3 regions of the Mechercharimyces sp. CAU 1602 genome follow, and region 1 is predicted to be linked to each of the others. Evidence: predicted binding sites of a transcription regulator. Region 1 holds the regulator's gene; each other region holds the start of a gene.
What was found. The regulator LexA, encoded in region 1, represses DNA repair genes until DNA is damaged. The targets are predictions, from matches to a motif close to CGAACATATGTTCG.

Region 1 (8,297 bases):
AATCAACTTCATTCAAACAGGGTTGGGACCAAAGGTGATATTGTGGTAACACTAAGCGGAACTAGCGGGGGCTCAGCTTGGGCCGGAGGACATGCAGGCGTTGTACAAAGTAACAATTACTATGTTACAGAATCTTTCGGTATCGGGAGTAAAAAGGGAGTTCAAAGAAGGACTAATAATTGGAAAGCAAGATATTCACACGTAAGAGGATTATGGGTTCGTGGAGCAGACGGCGCTGACTATAGTTACGCAGCCGCCTACTCAAAAGCAAAAATAGGAAAGCCGTACAATTATAACTTTTACAACAAAACGACAACCTCACGCTTCTATTGTTCACAATTAGCATGGAGATCATGGAAAAACAGAGGTTTTGAACTGGATAACGGTGGCGCAGTATGGCCTGTAAATTTGATCAATGATGGGGATACGAAAACATTCTATTCAAAAGGGTAATAAATAAATGATTAAAGACAGAGAGGTTGTTCCTGCCTCTCTGTCTTTACAAATGGAGGAAGAATTTAATGAAAAACCTATGTAAAACGATTGTTCTTGCTACAGTTACCGCTAGTATGTTGACTTCTTGTGCTGATAATGAAATAAGTCTTGATAATGGGGACATCGGAGTCGTATATACAAACTCTTTAGAAGAAGATAGTGAATTTGTTGTTTTTAACCAAGGAGGAGAGGTTACCTCGAGTGCTACAATTGATGCTATTGGGATATTTGAAATTAGGGAAGATCGAGATGGAAACATTTTACTCCCTGCTAGGTTTAACACTGGGTTCACTAAAATTAATCCGTCTGGGAGCATATCCGAGATGGAATCTCTCGACTTCCCATATTACACCAAAATAAAAGGTGACACTCGATTAACCACATTTAATTCTGATTTAGAGTATGGAAAAGTAGAGATCAAAGAGGAAGGAAAGGAAGGTGTGGAAGTAAAATTAGACGGGATATTACCTTCAGCGACTTTTGATGATTCCTATGCATACATAAATGCTGATTTCCCTGACGTGGCAGATAGGCATATGCAATATGTCTTGGACAGGAAAAGTAAAAAAATAATAAAGAAACTAGTGATAGAACACGGAAATGCTTCTGATGTTTCCATGATCAATGGAAAAGTGGTTAGTGTCTCTAATAAAGAAGACCCATACTTAAGTGTATTGGAACCAGGTACATGGAACGTAAGCAATGTAAAACTCCCCCATCCATACTCTGAACGGATTATACCAGACGGAGATCATTTTTATGTTCTCTATAGCATGAGTCCTTACATTACAATGATGGACAGTAATACTTTCAAAGAAATTAAAACGTTCAAAGCAGATGTCCCACTTTTACAAGCGAGAGTAGATGACAAGTATATTTATTGTTTATCTCAAAGAGAAGACCAGTACGCAGGATTGATCCACATATATGATAAGAAAACTGGGGAAAAGAAAAAAGAATTTCTCTTGCCCAGAAAACGTGAGACTCTGGTTCAAGATCTTACACTATTGAAATAGGGGGGATCAATCGCAAAACACAATATGTAGCGTGTCCTTTTATATAACATATTGTGTTGTGTTGCTAAACAAGTATTTCCCATTATGATATATTCAAAATAGCCCCTCTTAATTGAGGGGATTGACTATTATAAAGGGGATGATTTCTATAGGTAAAAATGTGACCCTGGTAAAAGGACCGGGATCACTGTCAAGGAAGAGACTGACTGAAGCGAGCCAGGCAGACACATTTGACGAAGCGCGTGAAGAATGGGTTGCTGATGAACATATAAAAGAAGACGATCCTGGATTTAAGCCAGCGTGTGATTTATGTAACACTCATGTCAAGAGCAACGACGTCATTGCTAACATACACAACAATAATCGCCTTCACCTCGGAAATGAGTGCATTCGGAAATTCGAAATCAAAACTAGGAAGCCGGATGCTAGAGCATTCACTAAGTTCAAGAAAACCCTCATAAATCTATTGGAGATTCGTGGGTGGCTTCACTGCCGGCTGGTATTCAATAGACAAAATCCCTCCGAAAAAGAGGTCACTCGAATGTTCGAGATATAAAACGACATGACAATCCTCAAGTGGATAGAAACTATGTAGACACGCGGTCAGAGCGAAGTTGGCTTTGCTTTTTGTCATCTTCTTGGCTTTAAACTCATGCCTCGATTCAAAAATATTGGCTCACAAAAGCTGTATAAGCCAGCACACGGTATGACAGATTCATACTCCAACCTACAGCCCGTGCTAGCCAAAAATCCGATTAACTGGGACTTGATCTATCAGCATTATGATTAAATAGTGATATACGCCGCAGCATTGAGGTTTACACCGCAGAGACTGAAGCAATTCTTAAGCGATTCAGCCAAAATCGAACCCTGCTTTTAAAAAAAGCCTCAGTGAGATATGCAGCCCGCGTTATAGATAAAACAAAAGAAGAGTAGAAACCCCTCAATGAGAGGTTTCTACTCTTCTTTTGTTTTACATCGTTGTCCGCAATAATCCAATTACTTTCCCAAGGATAGTAACGTCAGACAATAATAACGCATGCATCTGATCATTTTCTGGCTGTAAGCGAACATGATCTTGCTCTTTGTAGAAGCGCTTTACTGTCGCTTCTCCCTCTTCAGTCATGGCGACAATAATATCTCCGTTATTAGCCGCTTGTTGCTGATGGACAATCAGCTTGTCCCCATCTAAAATGCCAGCATTGATCATACTTTCACCCTGAACGGTAAGTAAAAATACAGAGTCTTTATTGCCTACTAATTGTAGTGGTAGAGGTAAGTATTCATCCACATTTTCTACTGCTGTAATCGGTTCGCCTGCCGTAACTTTCCCAACCAATGGTATAAGCACCGACGAATCCTGCTCCACCATGGATTCATCTGCAGAACGATAAGGGTCTAAAACTTCGATGGCTCTAGGCTTCGTGGGATCGCGGCGTATATACCCCTTCTCTTCTAACCGTGCGAGATGTCCATGAACAGTTGAGCTGGAAGCAAGCCCCACAGCTTCACCGATTTCACGAACAGAAGGTGGATACCCTTTCTCTCGAACTTCGCTCTTAATAAAGTCAAGAATAGCCTGTTGACGAGTGGAGAGTTTTGACAAAGCACTCATCTCCCTTCAGTACGAATAGTGACCTCGCAATATAAGGACATTTTCTCTTTTACCAAAGTATACATGAATGTGAAGAAAAGCGCAAACATAAGTTCGAAATTCCTCTTGACGGAACGTTAGTTCTGGTATAACGTATAGGTATTCAAGCATATACTTGTACAAAGATGATCGGAAATAGAGTAAAGGAGTGTCGTTAATGTCGATCCCCCGTTGGGCAAACGTTACTGCTGTCCTAATTGTTGGATGTTTCCTCCTTTTCTTCATCGTTCGAACTGATGTGACTGCTGCAGACCCATACACCCATACAGTGGAGTGGCAAGTAGAAACAGGTGATACCCTCTGGAAAATCGCACGAGCGCATACGGGTAATCGTGAAGATGTTAGGCGTACTATCGCTACCATCATAGATATAAATCAGTTGGATAATAACGTTATTCATCCAGGACAGACACTAAAAGTTCCTGTTATAGAAGATACGGACTAGCGATTCTTTTATTCTTATAAATAAGAATATTATGTTTAATTATTTGTTGATTCTAGAAGGATGTTGATTCGTCATGAGGAATAGTATGAAAAGAAGGAGGGATGTCGTGATGGATTTATCATCTTTATTAGAGAAGTATCGTGAAGATCATCAACATCCGATCAATAAATTAACTCATGCGATTGGAATTCCGATGATTGTCATTTCGTTGCCATGGTTTTTCTTTCAATGGAAAGTAGCTCTAATCTTATTTGTGCTAGGATGGGTATTGCAATTTATCGGCCATGCCTTTGAAGGAAAAAAGCCATCTTTTTTCTCCAACCCACTATTTTTATTTGCGGGTGTGCTGTGGTGGATAAAAAAATGGAAGCGAGAGGAACAAACCCCCACTCACAAATCCAAGTCACAATAAGTAAAGACCCAAGGATACCCTTGGGTCTTTACTAGATTACTCATCGTCTCGATAACGAGCGACAAGATATGATTGTGTGATCTTATCTATCTGATCATTTTGCGTTGGCGCTTCTTGTTGCACTCTCTTCATATATTCAAGCGGAGTTTCTGTAGATTTTCGTGGAATCCCTTTATCTCTCATCTGTTTAAGGTAGGCTGAGTATTGCTTACGGATTCCCCCAATAGTTTTACTGTAGGGATACCGATCACCTTCTTTTTTCTCTTTACGATAAGAACGGGTTAAAAAAGAGCGCTCTTCTTCTATGTCCTTCATTTGAAAGGATCGGAACCGAATCCACTGCACCCTCTTATAAAGAAAGTACCCAACCAAAAGGGTGAGTATCACCATTATAGAGTAATACCAGATGGGGTTATAGTCTGCTGTCGCAACAGGAGAGAGGGGAGTCTCTTCATTTTCCGAAGGAGGTTGTTGATTATAATTCCCCCAATCGGCTCCCACAGAAATTACGTTAATCACCCACTCTGAGAATTTGCCCACAATAAATAACAAGGGTGAGAGAGCATAGATTACACCGCTTCCCAGCAGCGAGAGCACTGTACTACCGGTTGCATCTAACAGTAGTAAGAATAGAATCACAAACACCAGCAAGATTATAAGGAGGAGGGCCCCCCGTTTGCTCGTAGAAGTGGTTTGTTCTGTTAGACGGACCGCATACATCATTGTAACGATACGTACAAGAAAAAATGCGAAGATAAGTGGAACGACTACTGTTGGTAATTGTGGATCTTGCATGTATAACGTTGCAGTCAAGCTTAATAACAACAATAGAATAACGTCTTGAGTCAACTTTGATATTAAATATTGTCGAAGATAGCGTCGATCTGAATGCGTTTCCCATACTCTCCTCCAGAACAGTGCTGCAATTACGGTTAATAAAAGTGTTTGAAAAGGGGAGATCCAGTTGACAACTACGCCCCATCCTACCCAGGCGAGCAAAATACTTATCCAGTACAAAAGGAGGATAGTCCGAAAAGATATTTTTCGCTCAATGCTTACGTAAATAATCCAAGTAAGAACAAGCATAAAAAGAGTTATCCAAGGAACTACTCTTGTTCCGTCTGACGATCCAGACATAATAAAAGTAAAAGCAATCACACTGATGAGCGCATGGCTACAGAGAGAAAGGAAAAATACTGTTGAGCTTTTCATGATGTTTTTCTCCCTTCACTTTCAACTGGATAAAAATGAAGAGGTCCATCCCAATGAGGTAGTCTACTTGGTTTATTCTCTTGATAAAGATAAAGTACGTAGACAACATGACCCTGTTCGCGCAGGAAATGCAAATGAGAAGCGATTTCTTCCTCCCAATACGATGTGACAAAGAAAATCGTCTGTGCGACATTATTCTCACTGACCAACTTGTATAACAACTCAGATCCTTTTGTAAGCGGCAAGGGTAGCACTCCCCCTAGGAGATGGTGAATCTGAGAGTAATGCTGCTCACCACTGCCAATCGGTGTGTGGAGCACCGACCTTCCTTGCCACATTAAATTGGTGAGGATGCCGTAACGAAGACCTTTATGTTGCGCCTGTTGACACAGAGTAGCGACAAGCCGACATGCCTCATCCACTATTTCGAGGCGAACTCCTGCTATACTCTTGGTTTGTGTTTGACCGTTTATAACGAAAGTAATAGAAGCATCACTGGTTGTTTCCCATTGTTTTACCATCCATTCCCCGGTACGAGCCGATGCTGCCCAATGGATGGAGGTATAGGCATCGCTCTGTTGATAGGGACGGATCCCATATAAGCGAGCTGGATCCTCATTGTACCAGCGCTTCACACTTACTTCTCCCATCCAATCAGAGAGGGGTAAGGGGATGTGTGTGTGAAGTAATCTAGGTTTAACTGTGATCTTAGGGATTGTATCAATGTGTAACCGTTCACTTTTCCAACCTAACCCATCACTTAAATCAACAGTTAGAGAGGTTAAGCGATGTACTCCGCGCTGATAACAAGTAAAAGCAATCTTGCGCCTCACCTTTTGGCGAGGCAGTAGGTGGGTAGAAAAGAACACCGTTCTCTCTTTTTTATCTTCCGACATGCCACGAGGAAGCACGAGACTTACATTTATCCATGGAATTGGTAATATAGAATGATTTTCTACTACTACCCATACAACAGTAGATTCTCCTTCTATCTTTTCTGCCTCCTCTACTTCTACCCAACTGTTCACTTTCATAGGTACCCACTTGAGCCAAGCAGTGGAGTAGAGAGCTGCACCGCCAAATAAAAGAAGGATTGAAAGGATGACTGCGATCATGAAGCAGGTGCACCTTGTTCATTTTCAACTGGTGCAGTTACCTCATTGATCACACGTTCGATGATCTCTTGAGGGGTAACTTTTTGCATACGCACAGCAGGGTCAAGTACCAGACGATGGGCTAAGACGGGTTTAGCTACCTCCTTTAAATCGTCGGGGAGAACGTAGTTACGCCCACGAATAGCGGCTTGAGCTTGGGCTGCACGTCCTAATGCAATTAACCCACGCGGTGAAACCCCTAGGGAAACACCTTCCATCTTCCGTGTATGTCGCACAAGATGGAGCATATACAATTCAACATCACTACTAAAGGTTACCTCTTTAATAGCAGCTTGGACTTGTAAAATTTCTTCTGACGTCACGACAGGTGCTGTCTTTAATTTTTCTCGCTCATGAGATAAATGGAAAATTGAACGTTCTTCCTCTAAGGAAGGATATCCTAGAGAAAATTTCATAAAAAAGCGATCCAATTGCGCTTCCGGTAAAGGAAACGTCCCCTGAGACTCGATCGGATTTTGAGTCGCAATCACAAAAAATGGGGGACGGAGGGGATATGTATGTCCATCTACAGTAATCTGGCCTTCGGCCATCGCTTCTAATAAAGCTGACTGCGAACGCGGAATCGCACGATTGATCTCATCGACTAAGATCACCTGATGAAAGAGGGGCCCTTTTTGAAATTGAAATTGTTGCTTATGCTGATTATAAATGGTGCTTCCTGTTATGTCCGATGGGAGTAAATCAGGAGTACATTGAATACGGGCAAAAGTGGAGCCAATACTAACGGCTAAACTTTTCGCCAGTTCGGTTTTTCCGGTTCCCGGCATATCTTCTAACAGGACATGTCCACCTGCATATAGAGCTACCAGTAATCGCTCCACCGACTTTTCTTGCCCTACAATCGTACGAGATACTGATGTTCGCAGCTTTTCAGTTACATGAGAAATAATACTCACTAGAAAACCTCCTATGATCATGTAATAATAATGATGCATGATTTCCATTATAACGAAAAGTAGATAAATAGTATAGTGAGGCTGTTAAAAATGGATAAATGGGGGAATATAGTATAGTGTCACTTGCAAAACAACCATATTATGATACAATTAAATTGTGCACAATTTAATTGAGAGGAGGGGGAGTTCGAGTAGAGTCACAAGTTCCAGTACGATTACAGCAACAACTTTGCTTTACCGTGTATGCTACTGCACGCGAAATGCAAAAATTGTATCGTCCCTTATTGGATGAACTAGGAATTACTTACCCTCAGTATTTAGCTCTCCTTATTTTATGGGATGTAAAGTCATGTACTGTCAAACAACTGGGTGAATGGATGTATCTTGATTCTGGTACACTTACACCGATGTTAAAAAGAATGGAAGAAGCAGATTTGGTTAAGCGCGAGCGTACATCTGCGGATGAGCGGGTAGTCATGGTGCGTCTCACTCCGAAAGGGGCAGATTTGGAAAAAAAAGCAGCTTGTATTCCAGAAACGCTTCAACAATCGCTCCAGACAGAGAACCAAGATTATGCGGATCTTCTTTGTTCGCTCCAAGATCTACTACAATTGTTGCATCAACAAAACAGAAGAAATAAATAGGAGGAATATAAATCATGGAAGCTTTGTATACTGCAACAGCAACAGCGCAAGGTGGTCGCAACGGAAAAGTAACTTCATCCGATGGGATTTTAAATTTGGATGTTCGCATGCCGAAGGGTTTAGGTGGATCAGGAGAAGAAGCGACAAATCCGGAACAACTTTTTGCCGCTGGTTATTCTGCTTGTTTCGATAGTGCGCTCAACTTGGTGGCACGTCAACAAAAAGCGAAGGTAGAAACCAAAGTAACCACTCATGTAAGTATTGGCAAAGATACTGACGGTGGTTTTGCATTATCCGCCAATATGGAAGTAAGCATCACAGGGGTCGAACAAGCTGAGGCTGAGAAAC
Region 2 (8,297 bases), 370 kb from region 1:
GCTTATGATTACATTATATGGGTGCGTTGCCCTCAGTCGTCAGTTGCTGGTTCTACCCCTATGAGGTTTCTGTTCGTCAGGCCGGAGGTTTGCCGCCGGCTTCCTTCAGATTCCATCTCGCGGTGGACACCCTTGCCTTAGGATAACGACTACTGCTACCTTCCTCGTTCAGGACTTTCACCCTATAGAACGCGCCCAATCGAGTAGCACAGGGGAGTTTCACCCCTATGCTCTCACGGATCCCTACATGACAATCTCTCGTCATACGACTCTTATCGTTCAGTCATCTTAGTACTCCCAGTGAGCAAACAGTGGAAAAGGTGGAGTAGTTGACGGTGTGGATGGAGTTGAATCGTGTAGTATTTGTCATAGGATCGCTCTCTCCTTTAGAAGTTTGCTAGTCACAAATCATTCTATAGGGAGATCGGTTTTTTCAATCCGTAAATAAATTGTATAGTGCCGTCTTCATATTTACATATTATGGTTAATCAACAAGCCTGCCTCCACTTACAATATCAACATCGCATCGCCAAAGCTAAAAAAGCGATACTGTTCTTCTACAGCCGCTTGGTAGGCAGATAACACGTGTTCCCGTGAGGCGAAAGCACTGATCAGCATCAAGAGACTCGAACGAGGGAGATGGAAGTTGGTTACCATTGCGTCGACAGCTTGAAAGTTATATCCAGGGTAGATAAAGATATCTGTCCAGCCTGAAGATGGCTCGATCTTTCCCCGTTGCTGTACTACACTTTCAAGGGTGCGGACAGATGTGGTACCCACTGCAATAATTCGTCCTCCTGTCGCTTGTGCCTCTTGGATCATAGCAGCTGACTCTTCACCTAGTTCATAATACTCGGCATGCATGGTATGCTCCTCCACTTTACCAGCTGTTACCGGACGAAAGGTGCCTAAACCCACATGTAAGGTGAGCGGAGCGATTTTAACTCCTTTTTGCTCAATCTGTTGTAAGATGTCCGGAGTAAAGTGAAGGCCTGCTGTGGGGGCCGCAGCTGATCCTATCTGGCGGGCATACACTGTCTGGTAACGATCAGCATCGTCGAGCCGCTCTCGAATATAGGGCGGAAGCGGCATTTCACCCAACTCTTCCAAAAGGTGATCCAAATTCTCAGCTTCATACTGCAATTGAAAGTGCCACCCTCCTGGCATATCTGCCGTTGCTTCCGCTACTGCGCGTAACAACCCTTCCCCAAAGTGAATGACAGTGCCCGGCTTCACACGTTTGGCAGGCTTCACCAAAGCTTCCCAGCGATCATCGCCTAATGGTTTAAGAAGAAGCACCTCCATCTGTGCGCCTGTTTCCGCCTTTATCCCAAGCAGCCGTGCTGGACGCACCCGGGAATCGTTTAGGACGAGCACATCACCTGCCTGTAAGTATGAGAGAAGGTCGGTAAAATGCTTATGTTCAATAGCTCCACTTTCTCGGTTTAATACCATCATGCGCGCACGCGATCGATCTGCAATCGGGGTTTGAGCAATCAGTTCTTCTGGTAGTTGAAAATCAAATAGTGATACATCCATGTTCTTCTCTCCATTTCTCGGTAAAAAGAACCCGTTCCCTAGCGGAACAGGTTGATCACATAAAACAATAACGATATGACTACACTGATCAATAATGAGGTAACTAGCGGAAAATAAATCTTCATATTTTCACGTTCGATCAAAATATCCCCAGGCAAACGGCCAAGCCAGCGGCCACCTACTTGCCACATCACTCCCACCACAATCAAAATCACTCCTGCGATAACAAGTAGCTTTGCCATCGGATTCATGTCCGTCGCTCCCAACCAAAGTGATCGTAACATCGCTGTGTCAACTGTCGCCCTCGCGGAGTCCGCTGTAAAAAGCCCATCTGCAATAGGTAAGGTTCATATACATCTTCTACTGTATGAGCTTCTTCCCCGATGGTAGCTGCAATCGTCTCTAAGCCGACCGGTCCACCTTGGTAGTTTTCCTTTATCGCATACAGCAACTGTTGGTCTACCTGATCCAAGCCCAGTTTATCCACTTGGATGCGATCCAATGCATCCCGTGCCGCCTCTGCTGTAATCACACCATCACCTTGTACTTGTACAAAGTCCCTTACCCGTTTTAATAAGCGGTTAGCCACTCGGGGGGTGCCACGTGCCCGTGAAGCGATTTCCACCGCTCCCTCTTCAAAGATGGTCACTTGCAACAAGTCTGCCGCTCGTTGCACAATCAAGATTAGCTCTTCCGTCGTGTAATACTCTAATCGACTAACCACGCCAAATCGATCGCGCAAAGGTGAGGAGAGTGACCCGGCTCGCGTAGTAGCACCCACTAACGTAAAGGGAGGAAGATCAAGTCGCACCGAGCGTGCACTAGGTCCCTTCCCTATCATAATATCGAGCGCAAAATCCTCCATTGCAGAGTATAAGACTTCTTCCACCGAACGACTAAGGCGATGAATCTCATCAATAAATAAGAGATCCCCCTCCTGCAAATTGGTTAAAATCGCTGCGAGATCACCCGCTCGTTCAATCGCAGGACCTGATGTGGTACGTATGCTTACCCCTAGTTCGTTGGCAATAATACAGGAAAGAGTGGTTTTCCCCAGTCCTGGAGGACCATATAGCAATACATGATCCAACGCTTCCCCTCGTCCTTTTGCCGCCTCTATATAAATATGTAGGTTCTCTTTTACTTGCGATTGTCCAATATATTCTCGTAGATAGCGAGGGCGCAAGCTAAATTCGACCGCCTCATCTTCTGTTGCCATCTGGGCGGATATAATTCTATCCTCCACTTGCAGACCTCCTTATCCTTTCATCAGCAGGGTGAGTGCCTGCTTAATCCATTCATCGACTGCCTGATCTGTCCGTTCGCGGCTTACTTGAGTAACCGCCTGCTTCGCTTCCCCCTCATTATATCCCAGTGCCACCAACGCTTCAATGGCATCGCTCTTGGTCCGCTCATGGGGTGGTTGCGACACATTCTCCGCCTGTTCATAAGTGTCTGGCGGGAACAACGTATTCCATCCCTCTTTCTCCAACTTATCCTTTAAGTCGAGAATCATGCGTTGCGCTGTCTTCTTCCCAATCCCAGGTAAGCGTGTTAGAAAAGCGATGTCTTCATTTTCAATGGCCGCCACTACCTCTTGGGGAGAGCCTCCCGACAAAATCCCGAGTGCTGCCTTCGGCCCTACGCGTGAGACAGCTAAGAGCAGACGAAAGAGGTCACGTTCTTCTTGTTCGCTAAAACCATAAAGAAGGTGAGCATCTTCCCGTACGACAAAATGAGTATAGAAGAGAACGTCTTCACGCTCTTCATAGCGATAAGGATTTTTGCAGTATACCTGATATCCAAGTGAACCAGTTGCCACCGCTACGTATTCCTCTTTTATGTAAGCAATCGTCCCACGTACAAATTCAATCATCGTCCTCTTCTCCCTCCTTCTTCTCCTTTAATCTGTATGGGTGTAGCAGAATGGGCTTCACAAATAGCAATCGCCAGCGCATCCGCTACATCATCAGGCTTTGGAACCTTCGGTAAGGATAGCAACATCTTCACCATTTCCTGCACTTGCCGTTTCTCCGCCTGTCCATACCCTACAACCGCCATCTTTACTTGTAAAGGTGTATACTCACGAATCTCTACTCCTGCCTCTTCAGCTGCGAGCATCATCACCCCCCTCGCTTCGGCTACGGTAAACGCCGTCGTCACATTACGGTTAAAAAATAATTTTTCAATTGCCACCACATCCGGTTGATAGTTAGAAAATAATGTTTGACAAGCATCGTAAATCTGCTTTAGCCTCGTTGGCACTGGAAGCCCTGCCTCTGTCTCAATACTTCCATATTGAATCGGCTTTAGTTGACTTCCCTCTTGGTCAACAATGCCAAAACCTACGATTGCAAATCCAGGGTCAATCCCACATACCCGCATATCTTTCTCTCCCCATTCGAACATTTATTCTACTCGATTATATCACATGCGTATTGACTAAGAACTACATCTTCTCTCAAGGACGACGCGATCTCGACATGCGTAAGAACCTTTCTTCCTATCTATTTTGGAAATGATACATAAGTACCCTTGTTTTTTCCAATAATATAATTGCAATCTCATATGCCAGGGATGTGCCCATCCTTAGGAGGAAACCGATGCCATCGTTGCACTCCCCACACGCCCAACCCAATAAAAATCAAGCTGGATTTACGTCGTTTAAGCAGATTGCTGTCTCCTCGTCACTTACCGTTAACAGTGAGCACGTCTACACGATCTTAGGAAAAAGCAGTGACTTGGTGGAACGCACCTTTACAGAGCTCTCTTTTCCGTTCACACTCTTTTATCTCGATACTCTAACAGATGAAAAACAGTTAAATCGAGCAGTCATCTCCCCTCTGCTCGACTGGCAAACGAAAATAGACGTTTCAACAGAATCCTTACCCTTACCTGATGTAATAAATCACCTTGAGCTCTCTCAAATCAAAACAGCCACCAGTTTCGATCACATTGCCAGCGGCTTAACAGGTGGGAGCGCAGTACTCTTTCTCGAAGGTTCTACGAAGGCATACCTGCTCCCCCTCTTTAACGGCGCTTCACGCTCTGTAAATGAACCACAGACACAAACCATGATTCGCGGACCCCGCGATGGATTTGTAGAGAATTTGAATACCAATTTATCTCTGGTGCGCGAACGAATCAAAAATCCTTCTTTACGTATCCAAGCATACCGCATGGGAAGGTTATCCGAAGTCGAGTTGCGCCTCCTTTATATTGAGGGTCAAGTTCATCCCCATATCCTAAGCGAAGTGAAGGATCGCCTGAAACAGATTCAGTCACATAACGTGCTGGAAAGCAACATGGTAGAAGAATTATTACATACAGGTGGCTATAGCCCCTTCCCGCGCTCACGAGCAACCGAACGCCCTGATGTAAGTGCCGCTGCGCTCATGGAAGGAAGGATTGTCATCATGTTAGAAGGCAGTCCTTTTTGCATCATCTTACCTGTTACTTTCTTTTCTTTTTTTCAAGCAGCTGAGGATTACTATCAGCACTTTGACATGTCTACCTTTGTTCGATTCCTACGGATTGCTGCTTTCTTTGTCACGCTCTCGTTGCCATCCTTTTATGTCGCAATTACCACCTATCATCAGGAAGTCATTGAAACGGGATTGCTAATCAATTTAGCTGCGCAACGTGAAGGAGTGCCTTTCCCTGCCCTGATGGAAGCAGTATTGATGGAGATCATCTTCGAAATGCTGCGCGAGGCTGGTGTACGCATGCCACGCCCCATCGGACCTGCAATCTCTATCGTCGGGGCAATTGTAATCGGTGAGTCTGCGGTAAACGCTGGTCTAGTTTCGCCTGCGATGGTCATGGTGGTCGCTCTCACCGCAATCGCTAGTTTTGTCTCTCCCTATTACGAGATCTCCAATGCGGCTCGTCTCCTCCGTTTTGCCATGCTTGGATTTGCCGCCACAATCGGCCTCTTTGGGATGATGTTTTTTATGCTCGGCTTATTGATTCATCTTTGCTCTCTTCAATCCTTTGGTCAACCATATTTTTCACCCATGGCCCCTTTCCATATCAAGCAGCAGAAGGATACCTTACTTCGCTTTCCCCTGTGGTGGCAGAACATCCATCCCCTCAAATCGTTGAGAAAGCTGGTGCCCTGATGAAAATAGGTATGCATATCGCAATAGCTCTACTTCTGCTCCTCCTCTGTGGCTGTGCCGGCAAAAATGAAATTAATGAGTTAGCAATTGTAACTGCGATTGGTGTAGATAAGAAAGACGAGGATAAGATTACGGTTCATTTTCAAATCGTCAATCCTGGAGGCAGCTCCTCGCAGCAAGGAGGAGGATCAGGAACAGAAAAAAGTGCTACTTATACATACTCCACCTCGGGACACACCTTGTTGGAGGCATATGAACATGCCCGCAACATCATCCCGCGCAAGCTTTTTTTCTCACATCTTTTTTATATTGCTGTCAGCGAAGAATTTGCCCGTGAACGTGGACTAAGCCTTTTGTACGATGTGATGGAACGCGATCCTGAGATGAGAAGCGGCACCTTGGTCTACGTCACCAAAGAGAGCAAAGCTAAAAAACTGCTCCTTTCCTATGATCCATTAGAAAAAAATCCGGGGTATGCTGTTCGCAACCGTTCCCGTATCACTTCTGGTTCAATGGGTAACATTGAAGGTATCACCTTAACCGATCTGATCAAGTGGCAGTTTGCCAAAGGAAGAGAAGCAGTCGCACTAGGTATGACGCCACTAGAACCACAAGCCGACAACTCGTTTATCGATCAAGTATCAGGAAAAATGAACGCCAATCCCTCCAGTTATCAATTAACTGGATTTCCTCTTTTCTGTCAGGATCGACTCGTCGCCTGGTTTGATCTCCCTCAATCACAGGGATGGTCCATTCTAACCAATCAAATGGACAAAGAATTTGTTTACAATATTAACCAATGCCCTGGGCAGCCCAACCAATCCGATGATCAAGGCAGTATCGGTGTGCTGATCAAAAGTATTTCTGCAAAAATTACGCCACTTGAAAGCATGGGAACTCCTCGGTTTCAGGTTGATGCTAAAGGCCGCATCAATCTAAAAGAATCTACTTGCCCTGCTAAAATTGAAGACCCACAAGTGATTCACCAGATAGAACAGCTTGTTTCTGCGCAATTAAAAGAACAGGTTGAAAGTGCGATCTCGAAAGCACAGGAAGTGAAAAGCGATGTCTTTGGCTTTGGAGAAATTTTACATAAAGAAAAACCCTCCTTATGGCGCCGCTATGAAGAGAACTGGGGTGAAGCTTTTGTAGAGGCCAAAATCAGCATCAATTTGAACATGGAACTTGAATCTACAGAGGAGCGCATGCAGAGTGTCACAGAGGAAGAGCGCGAAAAAGAAGAGAAATAACTTCTACTCCACTTGTTTTCTATATATTTTCTGGGCCTTTTCTTTCTTTTACGCCTATGCCTATCTTAATAATATTACGATCTTCAACTTTTCCAAAGCTCTAGAACAGCTTTATCTTCCTCTCTATCAATGGCTGATGGGTGGAGGAAGTACATCGTAAAGAGAGGAGGATCTCATGGAGCAGTCATTAACCATTAAGCAGTTTACTTTACTCATTTTCACCTTTACCATCGGCAGCTCCCTGTTAATCGCACCCGCAATGGTTTCGGTTGAAGCCAACCAAGATGCTTGGATCTCGATGGCGATAGCAACCGGATGTGGTCTGCTCCTCAATGGGGTCTGGTTATTTCTTTTAAGTAAGTACCATTACCTTTCCATTTACTCGGTGGTGGAGAAGGTTTGCGGAAAATGGATCGGCACCATCTTAAACCTCTTGCTCGTCTTCTACAGCTCTTATATTTGTGCCCTGGTAGTACGCGATATCAGTGACTTTCTCATCACGTATATGATCGAGGAAACCCATCCTTGGCTATCGCAGAGCATGATTCTATTACTGGTCGTCTATTCTGCTAGCAAAGGATTAACCAATATTGGTCGGGTGAACGAGTTCATGACTCCTCTCCTCGTCTTTGCCTTCCTCGGTGGTACCGCCTTACTACTCGACAAAATAGATTTGTCCAATCTTCAACCTGTTCTTGAGCAAGGTTGGTCACCTGTATGGAAAGGAACATATGCTCCGATCGGCTTTCCCTTTTTAGAAGTCCTTGTCTTAAGTGCACTGATTACCTATGTCAAACCGACGAAAAAAGTAGTCCGCTCCTTTTTTGTTGGACTCTTCTTTGCCGGTGTCATTCTTATCATCGCTGTCATTGCGGCGATTGGAGAAGAGGGTGCGTTTATGATCCAGCGCTATACATTTCCCACTTACACAGTTATGCGGGACATTTCGATCGGACGCGTTTTTGAACGGACGGAAGTATTTTTTGGTCTCCTGTTTATGGTGGGTATTTTCGTCAAAATTACGATCTGCTTTCTAGTTGGATGTCACGGGCTCCAGCATATTAGCAAGCGCTCCAACTACCATGCTATCCTTATCCCTTTAGCTGTCTGGATCTGGGCGATGAGCAACTTCCTCAATGAGAACATTGTTGAAGTGATCTATTTTGCTAGTACGGTCTGGACTCTTGTCGCCTTTACCATGTATGTCATCATCGTATGTATCCTACTCTGGGGAATAGGGAGAAAGAAACATCAACAAAAGGTATCAATCCGTTCAAAATAGCTAACCCTAGACGTAACATTACTTTTTTGAGAGGATGATAACTTGTATGTACGCATATGTGTATCGACGCGTAACCCCTATCCTCATCTTTACCCTCTTCCTCGG
Region 3 (8,297 bases), on a different contig from region 1:
AATGGGAAAATCGAAAATTGCGCTCTCATGCAATTCATGTCCATTCACCGCAGATATGATCAACCCATGACACATTCTGCTCTTTATTGCAGATCGGGTAGTAAATGAGGTAAAGTGAGAATGGAAATAACGGGTTGATAGAACGAAAGGATCGGTGTAGCAACATGATGACTTGGCGTCGTACGCTTATAGCCGTCGCAATAACCATTCTCTTCATACTAGCAGGTTGCGCAGAGACAAATACAGACACGAGTGGTAATAAAGAAGAAGTGGACCCAGCGCGGAAAGTATACCTTGATAACTGCTCTTCTTGCCACGGGCGTTCTTTTGGTGGTGGCTTTGGACCCTCCCTGCAAAATGTCGGTTTAACCTATTCGGAAGAAGAGGTGCAAAAAGTGATTACCGATGGTGTGGGTAGAATGCCAGCACAAAAGCAAGTGAAAGAGGAGGATCGTAAAGAGCTAGCGAAGTGGCTAATAGAGAAAACGAAATAGCCCTTTGCTTGTAGGATACCTTTGCTTGTAGGATAGACGAATATAGTCGTAATTGTCTAAGGCAGAGAGGTGGAGGGTGGAATGAAACAAACCTTCCGCCTCTTTCGTTCAAGTAGGTGTGGATAAGAGAGAGAAACTTGGCTACTAAAGAGGAAAGAATGCTTTAGGTTTAGTAAGTTTAACCATATGAAAAAGAGCGTAAAGCACGGATTGAGCGCTCTATCTTAAATGGGATCGGTTATTCTGGCATATGCGACAACGGTGGCAATGGAGAGATCGCTGTCAGAATATCGACATTTTCCGTTAATTTTATTGGGAAATTCATATTTGACATGTTATAATAACAATGCAAGTTATACGATATTTTCTATCACAGTCATCTAATTTGAGTATCGTTCGCAGGTTCCTCATCGTATATAAGTTTCTCATAGAGTATAAATAAAGACAGACATTGGAGGGTGATGGCATGATCGAAATGCACGACGTGTGTAAAGTATATAGCAATGGCGTCGAAGCGCTTAGGGGAGTAGACGTCAAAATAGACCAAGGAGAATTCGTTTATGTCGTGGGCCCTAGTGGTGCAGGGAAAAGTACCTTTATTAAACTTATGTATCGTGAAGAGCAAGCGACAAGCGGCATTATTCTTATTAATGGTGTCAATATTAAAAGGGTGCGTGACTGGAAGATTCCGTTTTTGCGTCGCACCATCGGCATTGTATTTCAAGATTATAAACTATTACCCAATATGACCGCATATGAAAACGTCGCTTTCGCCATGGAAGCGATCGAAGAGACACCACGTAAAATTGAACGGCGTGTACAAGAAGTACTAGAATTGGTTGGGCTGCATGATCGTATGCATGCGTACCCGCGGCAACTATCAGGTGGGGAGCAACAACGTGTCTCTATTGCACGAGCAATCGTAAATAATCCTAAATTTATTATTGCCGATGAGCCTACGGGTAACTTGGATCCAGAAAACTCATGGGATATTATGTATCTATTAGAGGAGATTAATGCACGTGGAACGACCATCGTGATGGCAACACATGATAAAGAAATTGTAAACACGATGAGAAAGCGTGTATTGCAAGTAGAGCGGGGAACCATTGTGCGTGATCAAGAGCAGGGGGAATACATCTATGAAGATTAACGTCATGATTCGCCACCTGAAAGAGGCGATTAAGAGCTTAAAACGAAATACATGGATGACGTTTGCAGCAAGCAGTGCTGTTGGAGTAACCCTCTTGATCTTTGGTATTTTTCTGATCTTCAGCTTTAATATTCTTCATCTAGCAGAAGAGCTGGACAAGCAAATGGCAATTCGAGTCTCTTTGCAGGCGGGAGCATCAGCTGATGCGATCGAAGATATGGAGAAGAAGGTAGAAAAGGATCCGAGAGTAAACGAAGTGACGTTTATATCAAAGGAAGACGGATTGAAAGAGTTGAAGAGTAAACTGGGTGCGGATTCAGACTTTCTCAAAGGGTTGGAAGACGGGGAAAATCCATTGCCAGATATGTTGAAAGTGGAACCATCCAATTCACAAGAAATTCAAGGGTTAGTAAAAGATTTGGAAGAAAAGTATAACCTGACGGAGAGCGTGGAGTACGGTAAAGGTGTTGCCGACCAGTTGATTAAGTTTTCCACCTGGATCTCGGTTGTCGTTTTCTTCTTTGGAACAGGGCTTGCGGTATTAGCCGCCTTCCTGATCTCCAATACGATTAAATTAACTGTGTTTGCGCGTCGAGGTGAAATCGAAATTATGCGCCTTGTGGGCGCGAGTAACTGGTTTATTCGTTGGCCGTTTTTGATTGAAGGAGCCGTTATCGGAGTGATTGGTGCGATTGTGCCTGTTTCGATCGTCCTGATAACTTATGCAGCGGTGATTGATATCCTTGATATGGGGACATCATCATTTAGCTTCCTTAATTTCCTCGATGTTTGGCCGCTTGCTTTATATGTTGCTTCGATTACGATTATGCTAGGTGCTTTTATCGGAGTATGGGGAAGTGTAATGTCGATTCGTCGTTTCTTACGTGTATAACGAATAGGGGGGAGCATTTGCCCCCTCTTATTTAAAAATAAATGTAATATGAGGAGGAGTCGGAATTAATGAGAAAAATATCGTTTGTTTTAATACTTACCGCAATTCTCACTCTTTCATCAGCGGTTCCCCCTCTTTCCCTGCTGGTACAGGCTGAGGGGACAGTGGATGAGAAAAAGAAAGATGTAAAGGAACGGGATAAGGAAATTCAAGAAAAGGAAAAAGAAGCGGAACAGCAGAAAGAAGCATTAAAAAAAGTGGAAGAGGATTTGAAGAAGGAAAAAGCGAAGCTGGATACATTAACGGATACGATTGCTACCCAAACGAAGGAGATTGAAAAGAGCGAAAAGAAGATCGAGGAGCTCGAAAAATCAATCAGCAAAAAAAAGGTAGCTTATCATAAGCAACTACAACGTGTATATAAGCAAGGAGATATGTTTTACTTGCGTACCTTGATCGAGGCGAATGATTTAAGTGAATTCTTTGCTACATTAGAAGGAATTCAAGCGTTGGCAGAAAGTAATCATAAAATCGCAACTGGATACGAAAAAGACCAACAGAAGCTAAAAGAAGAGACGGAAGAGTTGAAACCGAAGTTAGAGAAGAATAAAGAGCAACAAAAAGATGCGAATAAATTGTACAAAAAAGTGATGGAAAAGTATAAGGAGAATGAGAAGGAACTGAAAGCGATTGAGAAAGAGAAGGATCATCTCGAAGAGATTAATGAAAAAGAGAGCCAAGAGATTCGTGAAATGATCGCCCGCGAGACGGCAAAGGACCAATATGAAGGAACACCTTCTAGTAGTGGTTGGACATGGCCCGTTCCTAGTAAGAGGATTAACTCTCCATTTGGACCGCGTAGCGGTGGCATGCATAAAGGATTAGATATTGGCGGTAATTTGGGAGATCCCATTTTTGCTGCTAATGATGGGAAAGTGATTGCTTCACGAGCTTCAAGTGGGTATGGACATATTGTGGTATTATCACATGGCAGTGGATTAACCACCTTATATGCACATATGTATCCAGGAGATGTAACAGTAAAAGTAGGGCAGACCGTTCGTGCAGGGCAAATGATTGCGAAAATTGGATTGTACGGGCAAACTACTGGACCTCACCTCCACTTTGAACTATTGAAAAACGGGGTTGCACAAAACCCGATGAATTATTACTGAGCAATCAAGGTTAGTAAATATAAGACATAGAGAAGTCGAAAGGGAAGGTCGACCGAAACGACAATCTCCTTTTCGGCGTTTCTTTTGTATGAGGGTATAACTTGTTTTCCCAATATGGTTTTGCTAGAGTGAGTTTATAGCAGAGGACGACTATCGAGCAATAGCCTGTCATATATATGATGAACAGTTGGTGAAGGTGGTGTCAAAATGTATTTACGTGGTCGTACAGTTACCTTAATCGTTATTGTGGCTGTCTTATTTAGTAGCTTGACGACAGTGATGCTGGCAGGAGATGGGGGGATTCTGGCACGTGTTGTTGGGGTCGCTACAGGTCAGGGATCCAATATTGAAATGGAGAATCAGAGTAAGATCGAGCAAGCATACTCGATGATAAAATCGCAATACATCGGCGATGTAAAGGATGAAGCACTTGTAGATGGTGCGATCGAGGGTATGGTGGGAGCGCTGGATGACCCTTATTCTGCCTATATGGACAAAGAAGCGGCGCAACAGTTCCATTCCAGTTTAGATTCCTCTTTTGAAGGAATCGGTGCAGAAGTGACGATGAAAAACGGTCTTGTTACCATCGTTTCACCGATTAAGGGATCGCCAGCAGAAAAAGCCGGTCTGCGGCCAGAAGATCAAATTTTAAAGGTGAATGGCGAGAGTCTAGAAGGATTAGACTTGCGCGGTGCAGTTGAAAAAATTCGCGGACCTAAAGGAAGTAAAGCTAAACTTGCGATTATGCGCCCAGGTCAGTCAGAACTGATGACTGTAACCGTTGTTCGTGATGAGATTCCTATCGAAACCATTCACTCTGAAATGATGTCAGGAAAAATTGGACGGATAGAAATTACGCAGTTCTCACAAGAGACAGCGACCGATTTTACAAAAGCATTGGATCAGTTAGAAAAGGATGGGATGAAAGGCCTCGTTATTGATGTGCGTGGCAATCCCGGCGGACTTTTAAATGTGGTTGAAGAAATCGGTAACCAGCTGATACCGAACGAGAAGACCATTGTGATGAAACAAGATAAAGAGGGGAATACACAGGAAACCAAGTCGACGATGAAAGGGAAGAAAGAGTACCCGATAGCCATCCTTATAGATAAAGGGAGTGCAAGTGCTTCGGAAATCCTGGCGGCAGCTTTGAAAGAATCGGGTGGCTACCTCGTGATTGGTGAGAACTCATACGGGAAAGGCACGGTTCAGACGGCACGTGACTTTTCAGATGGTAGTAACTTAAAGTTGACGATTGCCAAATGGTTAACACCAAATGGGAAGTGGATCCATAAGAAAGGGGTAAAACCAGATATTGAGGTGAAACGCCCTGATTACTATCAAGTGGTTCCGCCTCAACCGGAAAAGCCTCTACAACGTGATACGGCTTCTACGGAAGTGAAAAATGTGCAACTTATACTAAAAACACTTGGGTATAGACCGGACCGCGTGGATGGCTATTATAGCGATCAAACCGAAACAGCAGTGAAGGCATTTCAAAAGCTTCAAGATCTAAAAGTGACAGGTGAAGTAGATGAAAAGACGGCAGCCGCTTTGCAAGAAGCGTTTATAGAGCATCTGAAAGAACCGGATAATGATGTCCAACTACAGACAGCAATTGAAACCTTGAAAAAGAAAGCTAAATAAGTTGATGAAAAGAAAAGGTCCCCTCTTCGTAGGGGGCCTTTTCTTTTCATAAAGTGTAAAAGATGATGAAAAGGGAATATCTAGGGAGGGAAAGAAGTGTTCCATCCCTTCATTAGAAACGTGTGTTCGTTTTGATGAGAAGATATGTTATAATTGAATGGAAGATAGAAGAAGTGAGAGGTGATCACGTGTGGATCGATTTACTTTAGTGTCGGAATATCAACCGCAAGGGGATCAACCGAAGGCGATTGAACAACTAGTGAGTGGTATCGATGCGGGCAAACGAATGCAGACGTTATTGGGTGCAACAGGAACGGGCAAAACGTTTACCATCGCCCATACCATAGCGAAGACAAATCGACCTACGCTCGTCATCGCTCCGAATAAAACCTTGGCAGCACAGTTATGTGGAGAATTGAAAGAATTTTTTCCTGATCATGCCGTCGAGTATTTTGTAAGTTATTATGACTACTATCAACCGGAGGCGTATTTGCCGCAATCAGATACGTTTATTGAAAAAGATTCATCTATCAATGATGAGATAGATAAACTGCGACATTCGGCTACCAGCTCTTTATTTGAACGTAAAGATGTGATTGTGGTCGCTAGTGTTTCTTGTATATATGGGTTAGGTTCTCCACAAGAGTACCGTGACTTGGTTTTATCCTTACGAGTTGGAATGGAAAAGGATCGTAATGAGATTTTGCGTAAGCTAGTTGATATTCAATATGAGCGGAATGATATCAACTTTACACGGGGCACGTTTCGTGTTCGTGGTGATGTAGTGGAGATATTTCCGGTCTCACGTAGCGAACAAGCGGTACGGGTTGAATTTTTTGGTGACGAAATCGAACGGATTCGTGAAGTGGACACCTTGACCGGGGAAATCTTAGGGGAACGGGAGCATGTGGCCGTCTTTCCTGCTTCTCATTATGTGACACGCGAAGCAGTGTTGCAGCGTGCACTGGAGAGCATTGAGGCGGAGTTAGAAGGGAGACTAAAAGAGTTCGAGGCAGAAAGTAAGCTAGTGGAAGCGCAACGTTTGGAGCAGCGAACCCGATACGATATGGAGATGATGCGCGAGGTTGGGTTTTGTTCAGGGATTGAAAATTACTCGCGCCATTTGGTGGGCAACAAGGAGGGAGATCCTCCGTTCACGTTATTAGATTATTTTCCTGATGACTATTTGATTGTGGTGGATGAATCTCACATCACTATTCCGCAGATCGGAGCGATGTATAACGGAGACCAAGCTCGTAAAAAGGTGTTAGTTGAGCACGGTTTTCGCTTGCCTTCAGCTAAAGATAATCGTCCCTTAACGTTTACTGAGTTTGAAGAACGTGTCAATCAGATGGTTCTTGTATCGGCTACACCCGGACCGTATGAATTGGAGCATGCCCCTGAAGTTGTCGAGCAAATTATTCGTCCTACAGGGTTACTTGATCCAAAGATTCACGTCCGTCCGATTCAAGGTCAAATCGATGATTTGATCGGTGAAATCAATCAGCGTCTCAAGCGAAACGAGCGGGTACTTGTCACCACTCTAACCAAAAAAATGTCGGAGGACTTAACCGATTATTTGAAAGAAGTAGGGATCAGCGTTCGCTATCTGCACTCTGACATCAAGACAATCGAACGGATGCAAATATTACGCGATCTTCGTTTGGGAGAGTTTGATGTATTGATTGGGATCAATCTATTACGAGAAGGGTTAGATTTACCAGAGGTTTCATTGGTAGCAATCTTGGATGCAGATAAAGAAGGGTTTTTGCGTGCAGAACGTTCTCTTATTCAAACCATCGGTCGTGCTGCGCGTAATGCGAACGGGGAAGTTGTCATGTATGCTGATCGCATCACAAAATCGATGGCAAAAGCGATTGAAGAAACAGAACGTCGTCGTGCTGTGCAAATGGCTTACAATGAAAAGCATGGGATTACACCTCAAACAGTTAGAAAAGCCGTACGGGAAGTGATTGAGGCAACGAAAGTTGCAGAAGAAAATGAAGAGTATGGAGTAGCTGCTGGCGCTAAAAGTTTAACGAAGAAGGAACGTAAAGCACTAGCTGAGAAATTGGAAAAAGAGATGAAAGATGCTGCTAGAGAGTTAAACTTTGAACGAGCGGCACAATTGCGCGATATGATTATTGAGATTAAAGCAGAGGGAGTATAACGACATGCCGCAAAACCATATTGTGATTCGTGGAGCACGTGTTCATAACTTAAAAAACATTGATATTACGATTCCTCGCGATCAGTTTGTTGTGCTTACAGGGTTGTCTGGGTCAGGGAAATCATCGCTCGCCTTTGATACGATTTATGCCGAAGGGCAAAGGCGGTACGTGGAGTCTCTTTCTGCTTATGCTCGTCAATTTCTTGGGCAGATGGATAAACCAGATGTGGATCGGATTGAAGGTTTATCTCCTGCCATCTCGATCGATCAGAAAACGACAAGTCGTAATCCCCGCTCTACTGTAGGAACCGTAACGGAAATCTATGATTATTTGCGTTTGCTTTACGCCCGGGTTGGCCGTGCATACTGTCCTAAGCACGGCACTGAAATTTCGGCGCAAACCGTACAACACATGACGGACCATATACTGCAGTTACCTGTGCGGACCCGTATTCAAGTGTTGGCACCGCTTGTCAGTGGTCGGAAGGGTACGCATGTAAAAGTGATCGAAGAAGCTCGTCAGCAAGGGTATGTGCGTGCGCGTATCGATGGGGAAGTACAAGATCTGAGTGACGATATCCAGTTGGAGAAAAATAAGAAGCATTCCATTGATGTGATTGTTGATCGCTTATTAGTAAAACCAGGGATTGAAGCTCGTTTGACGGATTCGTTAGAGACCGCATTAGGGTTAGCGGATGGCAATGTGATTATTGATGTAATTAATGGTGAAGAACTTCTCTTTAGTCAAAATTTAGCATGTCCGCAA

Region 2: the regulator LexA is predicted to act here: its motif matches at 3,942-3,955, upstream of ruvC (crossover junction endodeoxyribonuclease RuvC).
Region 3: the regulator LexA is predicted to act here: its motif matches at 5,477-5,490, upstream of uvrB (excinuclease ABC subunit UvrB).

The regions. Positions count from the first base shown of each region.
Region 1 is NZ_JANTPT010000001.1:1,056,588-1,064,884, forward strand. It holds gene NXZ84_RS05545 (YiiX/YebB-like N1pC/P60 family cysteine hydrolase) at 1-453, shown strand, start outside; gene NXZ84_RS05550 (YncE family protein) at 522-1,511, shown strand; gene NXZ84_RS05555 (hypothetical protein) at 1,633-2,067, shown strand; partial or broken gene NXZ84_RS05560 (Tn3 family transposase) at 2,085-2,384, shown strand; gene lexA (transcriptional repressor LexA) at 2,485-3,117, opposite strand; gene NXZ84_RS05570 (LysM peptidoglycan-binding domain-containing protein) at 3,323-3,610, shown strand; gene NXZ84_RS05575 (DUF962 domain-containing protein) at 3,720-4,022, shown strand; gene NXZ84_RS05580 (DUF4129 domain-containing protein) at 4,059-5,234, opposite strand; gene NXZ84_RS05585 (DUF58 domain-containing protein) at 5,231-6,349, opposite strand; gene NXZ84_RS05590 (AAA family ATPase) at 6,346-7,305, opposite strand; gene NXZ84_RS05595 (MarR family winged helix-turn-helix transcriptional regulator) at 7,476-7,949, shown strand; gene NXZ84_RS05600 (organic hydroperoxide resistance protein) at 7,964-8,297, shown strand, end outside.
Region 2 is NZ_JANTPT010000001.1:1,425,381-1,433,677, forward strand. It holds gene queA (tRNA preQ1(34) S-adenosylmethionine ribosyltransferase-isomerase QueA) at 508-1,539, opposite strand; gene NXZ84_RS07440 (DUF2905 domain-containing protein) at 1,578-1,790, opposite strand; gene ruvB (Holliday junction branch migration DNA helicase RuvB) at 1,787-2,785, opposite strand; gene ruvA (Holliday junction branch migration protein RuvA) at 2,798-3,415, opposite strand; gene ruvC (crossover junction endodeoxyribonuclease RuvC) at 3,412-3,924, opposite strand; gene NXZ84_RS07460 (spore germination protein) at 4,143-5,660, shown strand; gene NXZ84_RS07465 (Ger(x)C family spore germination protein) at 5,660-6,910, shown strand; gene NXZ84_RS07470 (GerAB/ArcD/ProY family transporter) at 7,086-8,192, shown strand; gene NXZ84_RS07475 (hypothetical protein) at 8,239-8,297, shown strand, end outside.
Region 3 is NZ_JANTPT010000002.1:142,537-150,833, reverse strand. It holds gene NXZ84_RS11800 (c-type cytochrome) at 165-494, shown strand; gene ftsE (cell division ATP-binding protein FtsE) at 961-1,647, shown strand; gene ftsX (permease-like cell division protein FtsX) at 1,637-2,539, shown strand; gene NXZ84_RS11785 (murein hydrolase activator EnvC family protein) at 2,608-3,714, shown strand; gene NXZ84_RS11780 (S41 family peptidase) at 3,922-5,361, shown strand; gene uvrB (excinuclease ABC subunit UvrB) at 5,552-7,531, shown strand; gene uvrA (excinuclease ABC subunit UvrA) at 7,536-8,297, shown strand, end outside.